Regions from separate parts of the Rhodococcus sp. I2R genome, predicted to be linked through region 2. Evidence: predicted binding sites of a transcription regulator. Region 2 holds the regulator's gene; each other region holds the start of a gene.
What was found. The regulator LexA, encoded in region 2, represses DNA repair genes until DNA is damaged. The targets are predictions, from matches to a motif close to CGAACANNTGTTCG.

Region 1: a site for LexA is predicted at 1,553-1,566, ahead of KVY23_RS09295 (HNH endonuclease signature motif containing protein). Genes of this name have one in related genera too.
Region 3: a site for LexA is predicted at 1,933-1,946, ahead of KVY23_RS02255 (HNH endonuclease signature motif containing protein). Genes of this name have one in related genera too.

What each region holds. Positions count from the first base shown of each region.
Region 1 covers NZ_JAHUTG010000007.1:141,058-144,335, reverse strand. Annotated here, with positions in the region: gene KVY23_RS09295 (HNH endonuclease signature motif containing protein) at 1-1,537, opposite strand, end outside; gene KVY23_RS09290 (TDT family transporter) at 1,658-2,788, shown strand; gene KVY23_RS09285 (putative protein N(5)-glutamine methyltransferase) at 2,820-3,278, shown strand, end outside.
Region 2 covers NZ_JAHUTG010000001.1:81,173-84,450, forward strand. Annotated here, with positions in the region: gene KVY23_RS00330 (LysM peptidoglycan-binding domain-containing protein) at 125-604, opposite strand; gene lexA (transcriptional repressor LexA) at 833-1,636, shown strand; gene KVY23_RS00340 (acyl-CoA dehydrogenase family protein) at 1,730-2,872, opposite strand; gene KVY23_RS00345 (uracil-xanthine permease family protein) at 2,996-3,278, opposite strand, start outside.
Region 3 covers NZ_JAHUTG010000002.1:129,403-132,680, reverse strand. Annotated here, with positions in the region: gene KVY23_RS02265 (ABC transporter permease) at 1-188, opposite strand, end outside; gene KVY23_RS02260 (ABC transporter permease) at 195-1,010, opposite strand; gene KVY23_RS02255 (HNH endonuclease signature motif containing protein) at 1,164-1,898, opposite strand; gene lpdA (dihydrolipoyl dehydrogenase) at 2,017-3,278, opposite strand, start outside.

The DNA.
Region 1 (3,278 bases), on a different contig from region 2:
CGCACGCCCATAGACGAAGCGTCTTCGCGTGGTGGTGGTAACCGCACAACGGTTGGAGATTGTCGAGGACGGTCCACCCACCCGACTGCGGATCCTCGTGATCGAACGGAACGATGTGGTCGATGTCGCACCGAGCTGCGGGCACACTGCACCCCGGGAATGTGCAGGTGCAGTATGTGGCTCGGGTCAACGCCACGAGTTCGGCGCTCGGCCGATAAGTCAGCGCCCCGGGTGGAGGTTCGGCGAAGCCGCCGTGCCCGTCGGGATATCGGCCTCGGGTCAGTGTCGGATCCGACGCGGCCGCCGCCAGGAATTTCGCGATACTTCTCGAGAGCGCAGCTTCCGCACCGAGCGTCGATGCCCCTCTCTTGTGTTCGGGTCGACAAGAAGCCGCTGAACGCGTGGGTAGAGGTGCAGCGGAACGACGGCGACCACGACTGAGAAGGCGCCTCGCGCGGCCCCGCTTCGCGACCCACGGCCGAATAGCGCCATGTCCGGCGCTGGGCTCGTGCTCAGTGTCGTCGGATCCAGTGCTGTTCGGCACCTGAGCTCGGTACTCGTTCATCGCGTCCAGCATCTCGGTGAGCAGACCCTGCCATCGTGCGTCGGTAGCAAGTAGGCGGGCGGTCTCTGGATCCAGCACAGTCCCGTCTGCGAGAGTGGCTGGATTGCTACCGAGCCCGAGAAGGGTCTCGATGTCGATGTGCACTTCCAGCAGGGCTTTACGGCGCGGCGGGTTCAACGCGCCCGCTGCAGCCATCGGGCAAATATCCGATCCGCACGTGCACGTCAGGGACTCTTCTCGATGAAACAGAGCGAGCAGCGCATGACCGCGGAGTTGCTTCTTCGTTCGAGGATCACGCGAGCAGACAGTGCCGGCCATCTCTTCGAGAAGTGCATCGCATTCGGCTCCCTCGAGCATCGACATTTTTGCGACCAGGGTTGCGATGCCGTCGTCACCCCGTCGGATGTCTGCGCAGCGTTCCTCCGTCACTGCCGCCTTCTGCGCGGCAGTGGCTTCAGCTGGATCGTGGGCCATCCACTCTCGCCAAATGCTGCTGGTCAATGCGCGGACGTTGCATCGCAGGGCTGCAGCGAGGACATCCTGTTCGATGGCAGAAACGGTCGAATCGGAAGCGCGGGACAGCGTATTCGCGATGGCTCGAACGCGCGGGTAGTCGATATCGCCCACCGTGAATGCGGCATCTACGGCGGGGAGCCGCCAGGCCAGATGACCCGCCACCGTGATCATCTCGCGAGTAGCGGTACGTGAGAGGGAAAGTGCTACAGCTGCTTCGCATTCGGTGATGTGCCTCGCGCGGGCAGTATCCGGCTGCTCGTCGTCACGAGATGATCCGAGCAGATGGATGTCCATCTCCTCGCCCAGCCGTATTTCGGACAGGCGATGCAGTTCGTGGACCACGGCCGCAGCCGCAACGTTGTCGGCCCGTCGACCATCGGCGAGGCGCGCCAGCGACTCCGAAGCGGCGATGTCCGCCTCGCGTCTGATGTACGTAGAGCCCCCCGGCTGCGTCATGCCACCAACGATACTCGAACAGATGTTCGAATACAACAGTTCGTTGCTACAAAAATTGCTTGTGGCCGCACAAGTGTGACACCACTTCCGGCGACAGTCGGCGCGGACGACGCTGAGTGCATGACCGCAGGAACTGTCGGCGCAGCCTTCGAGCACAAGCGAACTCGCCTGCTGAGCGAGCTCGAACGTCCCGGGCAGCTGATCGAACACATCACGCCGAACTGGTTCGCGTCCGTGATGGGCACCGGCATCGTCGCCAACGCCGCGGCAACCTTGCCGGTGCACTCGGCCGAATTGCGTGCCTTCGCAACGGTCGTCTGGGTACTCGCGTCCTTCGCGCTCCTCGCGCTGACGGTGGCGTTCGCAGCGCATTGGATACTTCACCCTGCGAACGCCCGTCGATACGCCGAGCACCCTGTCGTGTCCCTCTTCTACGGCGCACCACCGATGGCCATGCTGACGGTGGGAGCCGGCACGTTGTTGCTCGGCAAGGACGTCATCGGCGACACTGCGGCCCTGCACATCGCGGCGACCCTGTGGGTGCTGGGCACGATCACCGGGGTGGCGACCTCGGTGTGGATGCCGTACAGAATGCTGCGGCAGGGACGCTCGAACGCATTGCCGGCGTGGCTGATGCCGGTGGTTCCGCCGATGGTGTCCGCCACGGGTGGTGCTCTGTTGCTGCCCTACATCGGAGACGACGGCCTTCGAGTCTGGCTGCTCGCGCTGTGTTACGCACTGTTCGCGCTCAGCCTCGCGCTGGGAGCTGCAGCGATGACGCTGATCTACCGCGATCTGCTGCGCGGGGGCGGACCGGCATTGCAAGCGGCACCGACGGTCTGGATCACGCTCGGGCTGGTAGGGCAATCCATCACCGCGGCCAACCTGCTCGGCGCCGACGCCGGCCTCGTGCTGGGCAGCGCCCATGCGAGCCTCGCACGTGATCTGCACGCGTTCGGAATCGGATATGGACTGTTCGTCGGGGTGCTCGCTATTGGCGCTGTCACGGTCGCCTGCACGGTGACAGCCAAGGCGATGCGCAACGGGCTGAGGTTTTCGCTCACCTGGTGGAGCTTCACCTTCCCGGTTGGCACGTGTGTCACGGGCGCGACCGCACTGGGCGCGGCACTCGGCCTCGGAGCAGTTTCTGCGCTAGCGGTGGTGTTGTATGCGGCGTTGCTTTCTGCTTGGGTCGTGGTTGCCGCACACACCGTGCGAGGATCGATCAGCGGCCGGATATTTCTGCCGTGAGTCGCAGTTGCCGGCGTCGCGAAAGGCAGAGATGCCAGAAGAGCCCAGCACCACCTCTCGCATCACCGAGAGGCTGCGCGCTGCAGGCTGCGTGTACGCCGAGATCGAAGCCGGTCTTCTTCTCGACGCCTTCGCCGGTGAAGAACTCGAGCAGGCCGTAGCGCAGCGCGTCGCCGGTACGCCACTCGAGCAACTTCTCGGGTGGGCCGAGTTCTGTGGCCTCCGCGTTCTCGTCGAACCTGGTGTGTTCGTCCCCCGTCGCCGGACGTCCCTGCTCGTTGCGAAGGCCGTCGAATGTGATCCGCACGTGGTGATCGATATCTGTTGCGGATCGGGTGCAGTCGGTCTCGCGCTCGCACACAGCGTCGCCGACATCGAGGTGCATGCCGCCGACATCGACGCTGCTGCAGCGCGATGTGCGCGTCGCAACCTGGCACCCATCGGTGGCCACGTGTACGAGGGTGATCTCTATTCTCCGCTGCCGCAATCG
Region 2 (3,278 bases):
CTGGGATCACTCTCGAGGGGTACGGGCATCGAGGATACTCGGAGCCTCACGTACGCACCTCGATCACCCGAGACGCGGAGCTCTCGGCACACCGGATCTGGGACGCGCACGGTCATGATCGGCGCTACCGGCCGGATGTGGCTGGAATCACCAGTTGCTGGCCCTGGGACACCGACGCGCCGGCGAGGCCGTTCAGTTCGAGCATGCTGTCGACCACATCCTGCACTGGCACTCCCGGTGCGATGCGCTGAGCGACGTCGCTGAGCGTCTCGCCCTGCTGAACGACGGCGACACCTACCTGCGGTGCGGACTCGATCGAGCCTGCGCGCAGATTCGCGACAGCGACGAACGCCAACAGCACCACGGCGGTGGCGAGAACACCGAGGACGGTTGCAGTCCACGACAGCGTCTGCGGGCTCCTGTCCTCCACACACGCCTCGCGGTGCCCGCGCACCACTCCCTGCGGCGCGCTCGTGTGCAGGTAGCGCCGGCGCTGCGGGGTGGGACGCCGACGAACAGCACTCCCCCTATGTGTACTGCCACGGTGCGCACTGACACGCCGCTCGGTCGTGATGCTCATGAGAACCTCCACTGGAGTGGACATGATCGAAGGGTGTATTCGATCAGGCGTTCGATGAACGCTTGTTCGAAGTTCTATCACGCAGCTCCGACAAAGTCAGTAGAAAACGCGACACGGATCGAACAGATGTTTGATCGAACAGCGTCGACGGGCTAAGTTCGTGTCAGAAGCCACACGCCACATCCACACCACCCGGCCAGCTCAGGTCGCACTCGAGCTTCAGCTACAGCCACGACGCAGGAGGACGCAGGAATGAAAGACGAGACCTCGTCAGGGTCACCGAAATCGACCGTCTCACCGAAGTCGACACCGAAATCGACCAAGTCGGCAGGCAAGCCCGCGGGAAAGCCTGCTGCCGTCCCCACTGCGAAAGCGTTCGAGGGTGAAGGCACCGATGTCAGCGCCGGACTGACGGAGCGTCAGCGCAAGGTACTCGAGGTCATCAGGGCGTCGGTCACCGAACGCGGATACCCGCCGAGCATTCGTGAGATCGGTGACGCCGTGGGTCTGACGTCCACGTCCTCGGTGGCTCATCAGTTGCGCACTCTCGAGCGCAAGGGATTCCTGCGGCGCGATCCCAATCGCCCACGCGCAGTGGATGTGCGCGGACTCGACGAGGTCCAGGCAGACCACGCCGCGGCGGTTGCCGACGGTTCGGCGCCCGCCGAGGAACAGCTCCCCACACCCACGTTCGTTCCGGTTCTGGGGCGTATCGCCGCGGGCGGGCCGATTCTGGCCGAGCAAGCTGTGGAGGATGTGTTCCCGTTGCCGCGCGAACTCGTGGGCCAGGGCTCACTGTTCCTGCTCAAGGTCGTCGGTGAGTCGATGATCGACGCCGCGATCTGCGACGGTGACTGGGTGGTGGTTCGTCAGCAGAGCGTGGCCGACAACGGTGACATCGTGGCGGCGATGATCGAGGGTGAGGCGACGGTAAAGACGTTCAAGCGCAGCAAAGGCGAAGTGTGGCTGATGCCGCACAACCCGTTGTTCGATCCCATACCGGGCAACGATGCGGCGATCCTCGGCAAGGTCGTCACCGTCATGCGCAAACTCTGACCAAACACAGGTCGGCCTGAAACGAGCAGGGGCTCGGCAGCAATGTGGTTGCCGAGCCCCTGCTCGTCGTTCAGGTTTGCGTCTTTCGAAAACTCAGAGATCGAGTCCTCGGCCGATGATTTCCTTCATGATTTCCGTGGTGCCGCCGTAGATGGTCTGCACACGCGAATCCATGTAGGCCTTGGCTATGGGGTATTCCTTCATGTAGCCGTAGCCGCCGTGCAACTGCAGGCATCGATCGATGAGCCGGACCTGATTCTCGGTGGTCCACCACTTCGCCATCGCGGCTTCCTGCACCGTCAGCGTGCCGGCGTTGAGGAGTTCGACGAACTTGTCAACCATGATGCGTGTCGCGGTGGTTTCGGTGGCAAGTTCGGCCAGCACGAAACGTGTGTTCTGGAACTTGCCGATCGACTTGCCGAAGGCCTTGCGGTCGCGGCAGTACTGGATGGTCATCTCCAGCGCGGATTCCATTGCGGCCGCTGCCACCACGGCGATGGACAGACGCTCCTGAGGCAGGTTCTGCATGAGGTAGATGAAGCCCATGCCCTCGTCGCCGAGAAGATTGGCCGCCGGAACACGGACGTCGGTGAAGCTGAGTTCGGCGGTGTCCTGAGCCTTCATACCGATCTTGTCGAGGTTGCGGCCTCGCTCGAAACCGGGCATGTCGCGCTCGACCACGAGCAGGCTGAATCCCTGGGCGCCCTTGTCCGGATCGGTGCACGCAACGACGATCACCAGGTCGGCGTTGATTCCGTTGGTGATGAAGGTCTTCGAGCCGTTGAGGACCCATTCGTCGCCATCGCGGACTGCGCGGGTCTTGATGCCTTGCAGGTCGCTACCGGTTCCCGGCTCGGTCATCGCAATTGCGGTGATCAGCTCGCCCGAGCAGAATCCGGGCAGCCACCGCTGCTTCTGTTCCTCATTGCACAGGTCGATGAGGTACGGCGCAACGACGTCATTGTGCAGCGTGAAGCCGATGCCGCTGTACCCACCACGTGTGGTTTCCTCGGTGAGGATGGTGTTGTAGCGGAAGTCCTTGACTCCCCCGCCACCGAATTCCTCGGGAACAGCGGTGCCCAGGAACCCTTGCTTGCCGGCTTCGACCCAGACGCCGCGGTCGACGATGTTCTGCTCTTCCCACTTCGCGTGGTTGGGCGCTACGTGCTGGGCCAGAAATTTGCGGTACGACTCACGAAAGAGGTCGTGCTCGGGCTCGAACAGTGTGCGGTCCACTACATCTCTCCTTCGAGGGGCTTTCCCGGTCGGCAACAACACCGCCGCCGGTGATATACCTCGACACTACGACTGTGAGCACGGCTCGGTCGATGACCGAGCCGTGCGTGATCGGTGACCCGTTTAGCGAGTCACACCTCTGCTGAGCGCCCGCATCACCGGATACCCGACGAGTATTCCGACCGATCCCCAGGCGATCCCGCCTAGTTCGATCGAACCTATCGTCAGTGTCAGATCGCCGATTCCGGCGACGAGCGCAGCGGCGACGACCGTGAGGTTGACGGGATCGGTGAAATCGACCTCACTGTCGGTCCAGATCCGTACCCCGAGGAGACCGATCAGACCGTAGAGCACGAGGGTGGCTCCGCCGATGACTCCGTCCGGAACGGTGAAGACGAGAGCACCG
Region 3 (3,278 bases), on a different contig from region 2:
GTGAGAATCAACGTCGTCTGACGCTGATACGACCGCACGGTGTGCGGAATCGCGCCCAGAACCTTCAGACAGAATGTCAGTTGATGCCCGAGCATCTCGAGCAGGTCACCGGGGATACGTGCTACCCGGCGCACCCCGCGAGTGAGCCTGGCCGTGCCGGGCAACGTGTAGGTCGATGGAGTCGCCATGGCCGGTCAGCCCAGCTTCTGGGGCATGAACATCGCGACCAGTTGCGTGATGACGACGTTGACCGTGAACGCCGCGACGACGCCGAGTACGACTGCCGCGTTGACGGCATTGGCCACCCCGCGCGGGCCGTGCGTCGCGCCAAGCCCCCGGTGGCAGGCGATGATGACGACGATGACGCCGAATATCTGGGTCTTGACCAGCGCGACGACGAGGTCACCGACCGAGGCGAACGATGCGAACGAACTGATGTAGCTGCCAGGTGTGCCCGCCTGGAACGCGACGTTGATCGCATATCCCGAGGCCAGGCCCATGAAGATGACGAGGATGCACAGGAAGGGGGCGACGATGAGGATCGCAGCCAACCGCGGTACGACGAGCCGACGAACCGGATCGATACCCATCGTGCGCAGGGCGTCGATTTCGTCGCGGATGGTGCGCGCGCCGAGATCGGCCGCGATCGCTGCTCCGGCGGCACCGCCCAGCAGAAGTGCGGAGACGATCGGTGCGCCCTGGCGGATCACGCCCAAACCGCCGGCTGCGCCTGCGATGGAGGTGGCGCCGATCTGGTTGGTGAGACTGCCGACCTGGACAGAGACGATGACGCCGAACGGAATGGAGACGAGTACCGCGGGAACGACGGTAACGGTGACCACGAACCACGCCTGATCGACGGTGTCTCGCCACGGGTGCCGCAGTGCCACGATGTCGCGGAACAGATGCAGGAACGCCGCCGCACCGAGTTCGAGCGTCTGCCCGAACACACGCAGACCACCGAGAACACCACCGCTGATACGCGCCGGGACCGAGGTCCGCATCGACATGCCTGCCACAACCATCCCCTTCTGCCGCGCCCCTCGTGCGGCGTAGGGGAAGCTATCAGCTCGAACGAACCGATTTGTACGTTCGCGCCCGATCAGGGCTTATGAATCCTCACAGATATCCGATCCACTGTTGGGATCATCGGTTTCCGCAGGTCAAGGTCCCTTTTCAGATGTCGGATTTGGCCCGTTTTCCGCCGGATAGATGTACTCGTTCGGGTGGTGAAAATGGTTGACCCGTCCGCGGCGAGCGGGATCGAGCGTGACCGGGGGATGCCAGAGAGTGCGCCCCGCGTACCGATGACCCGAACCCGCCTTGGTCGTCGCCCAATCGCGCTCCCGCGGCCCGATCAACCGATGATGCACATCGCACCCGAAGGTCAACGCTTCGATATCGGTGCCACCACCGTCGGCCCACTCGTCGATGTGGTGATGATGCTCCTCGTCGAGGACTCCGTCGTCAGCGGCGGCGGCAGTCCGCGGCAACACCGGATCCAGGCGCTCACCGGCCACCGCGGTACGTTCGCCGAATTGCTCCGATAGCCGCAACCGTTGACCAGCCCGCGTCGGCGACAGATTCAGCAACGTGGCCAGCGACTGCTTCGCCGGTCCCTCGATCACCTCCAACCCGTTCTGCGCCAACAGATCTGCAATCCAGGTATGCGAGAGACCGAACAGCGACCGGCTCACCGCCTCGCACCGCACCAACAGCGCCCGCCGGTCTGCATTCGACGCGCCCACCGTCTGGATACGCCCCAGCACCTCCACCTGTTCCTCGAGCGCGGCCACAACCCGCTCCAGAAACGCGGACTCGATCGTCAGCCCAGCCGCATGCCCCGAGACTGCATCAGCCGTCTCGGTCACTCCTGCAACGCCATCCCCCGAAAGCATGCAGTCAACACTAACCGACCCACCGACAAAAACTCGAACACCAGTTCGATGTCGATAGCGAAAAAAAGCGGCGGCAACCACCGAGGTGGTCACCGCCGCCGAAACGGGTGCAGGATCGTCAGAAGTTGATCATGTGCCCTGCGAGGCCGTGGATGGCTTCCTGCAAGGCCTCCGACAGCGTCGGGTGCGTGTGCACGTTGCGGGCCAACTCGTTGACGGTGAGATCCCACTTCTGCGCGAGGGTGAGCTCGGGCAACAGCTCCGACACATCGGGTCCGATGAGATGGCCACCGATGAGCTCGCCGTACTTGGCGTCCGCGATCAGCTTGACGAACCCGGTGGCGTCGCCGAGACCGTGCGCCTTTCCGTTGGCCGCGAACGGGAAGGTTGCCACCTTGATATCGCGGCCCTCGTCCTTGGCTTGCTGCTCGGTCAGACCGAAGCTCGCAACCTGCGGCTGGCAGAACGTCGCACGAGGCATCATGCGGTAATCGTCGATCGGCATGGTCTCGGCACCGGCGATGGTCTCCGCGGCGACGACGCCCATTGCTTCGGCGACGTGCGCGAGCTGCAGCTTGGCCGTAACGTCACCGACGGCGTAGATGTGCGGGACGTTGGTCTGCATCGTGTTGGTGATGCCGATGGCGCCGCGGTCGGTGAGCTCGACGCCCGTCGTCTCGAGGCCGAAGCCTTCGACACGCGGTGCGAAGCCGACGGACTGCATGACCTTGTCGACGGTGACCGTCTCGGTCTCGCCCGACTTGTTGTTCTTGATCGCGACGGTGACCTTGGAGCCGTCGTCGTCGATGCTCTGTACGGCGGCGCCGGTCATGACCTTGACGCCGAGCTTCTTGTACTGCTTCTCGATTTCCTTCGAGATGTCCGCGTCCTCGTTGGGAAGCGCGCGGTCGAGGAACTCGACAATGGTGACGTCGACACCGTAGTTCTTCAGGACATAGCCGAACTCCATGCCGATTGCGCCTGCACCGACGATGAGGATCGATCCGGGTAGCTCCCGGGTCATGATCTGCTCTTCGTAGGTGACGACGTTCTTGCTCAGCTCGGTGCCCGGAAGCAGCTTGGTGGTGCTACCCGTCGAGATGATCGCGTTGTCGAAGGTGAGCGTCTCGGTGCCGCCCTTGCTGAGCTCGACCTCGATGGTGTTGGCGTCGGTGAACGTGCCCGTCCCGTCGTACTCGGGGATCTTGTTCTTCTTCATCAAGAAGTGAATGCCCTTGACGCGGCCGTCGGCAACCTTGCGGCTGCGATCGAACGCTGCGCCGAAGTCGAAGGACGCCTCACCCGAGATGCCGAAGAGCTTCGCCTCTTTGGTGAACAGGTGCGCCAGCTCGGCATTGCGGAGGAGAGCCTTCGAGGGAA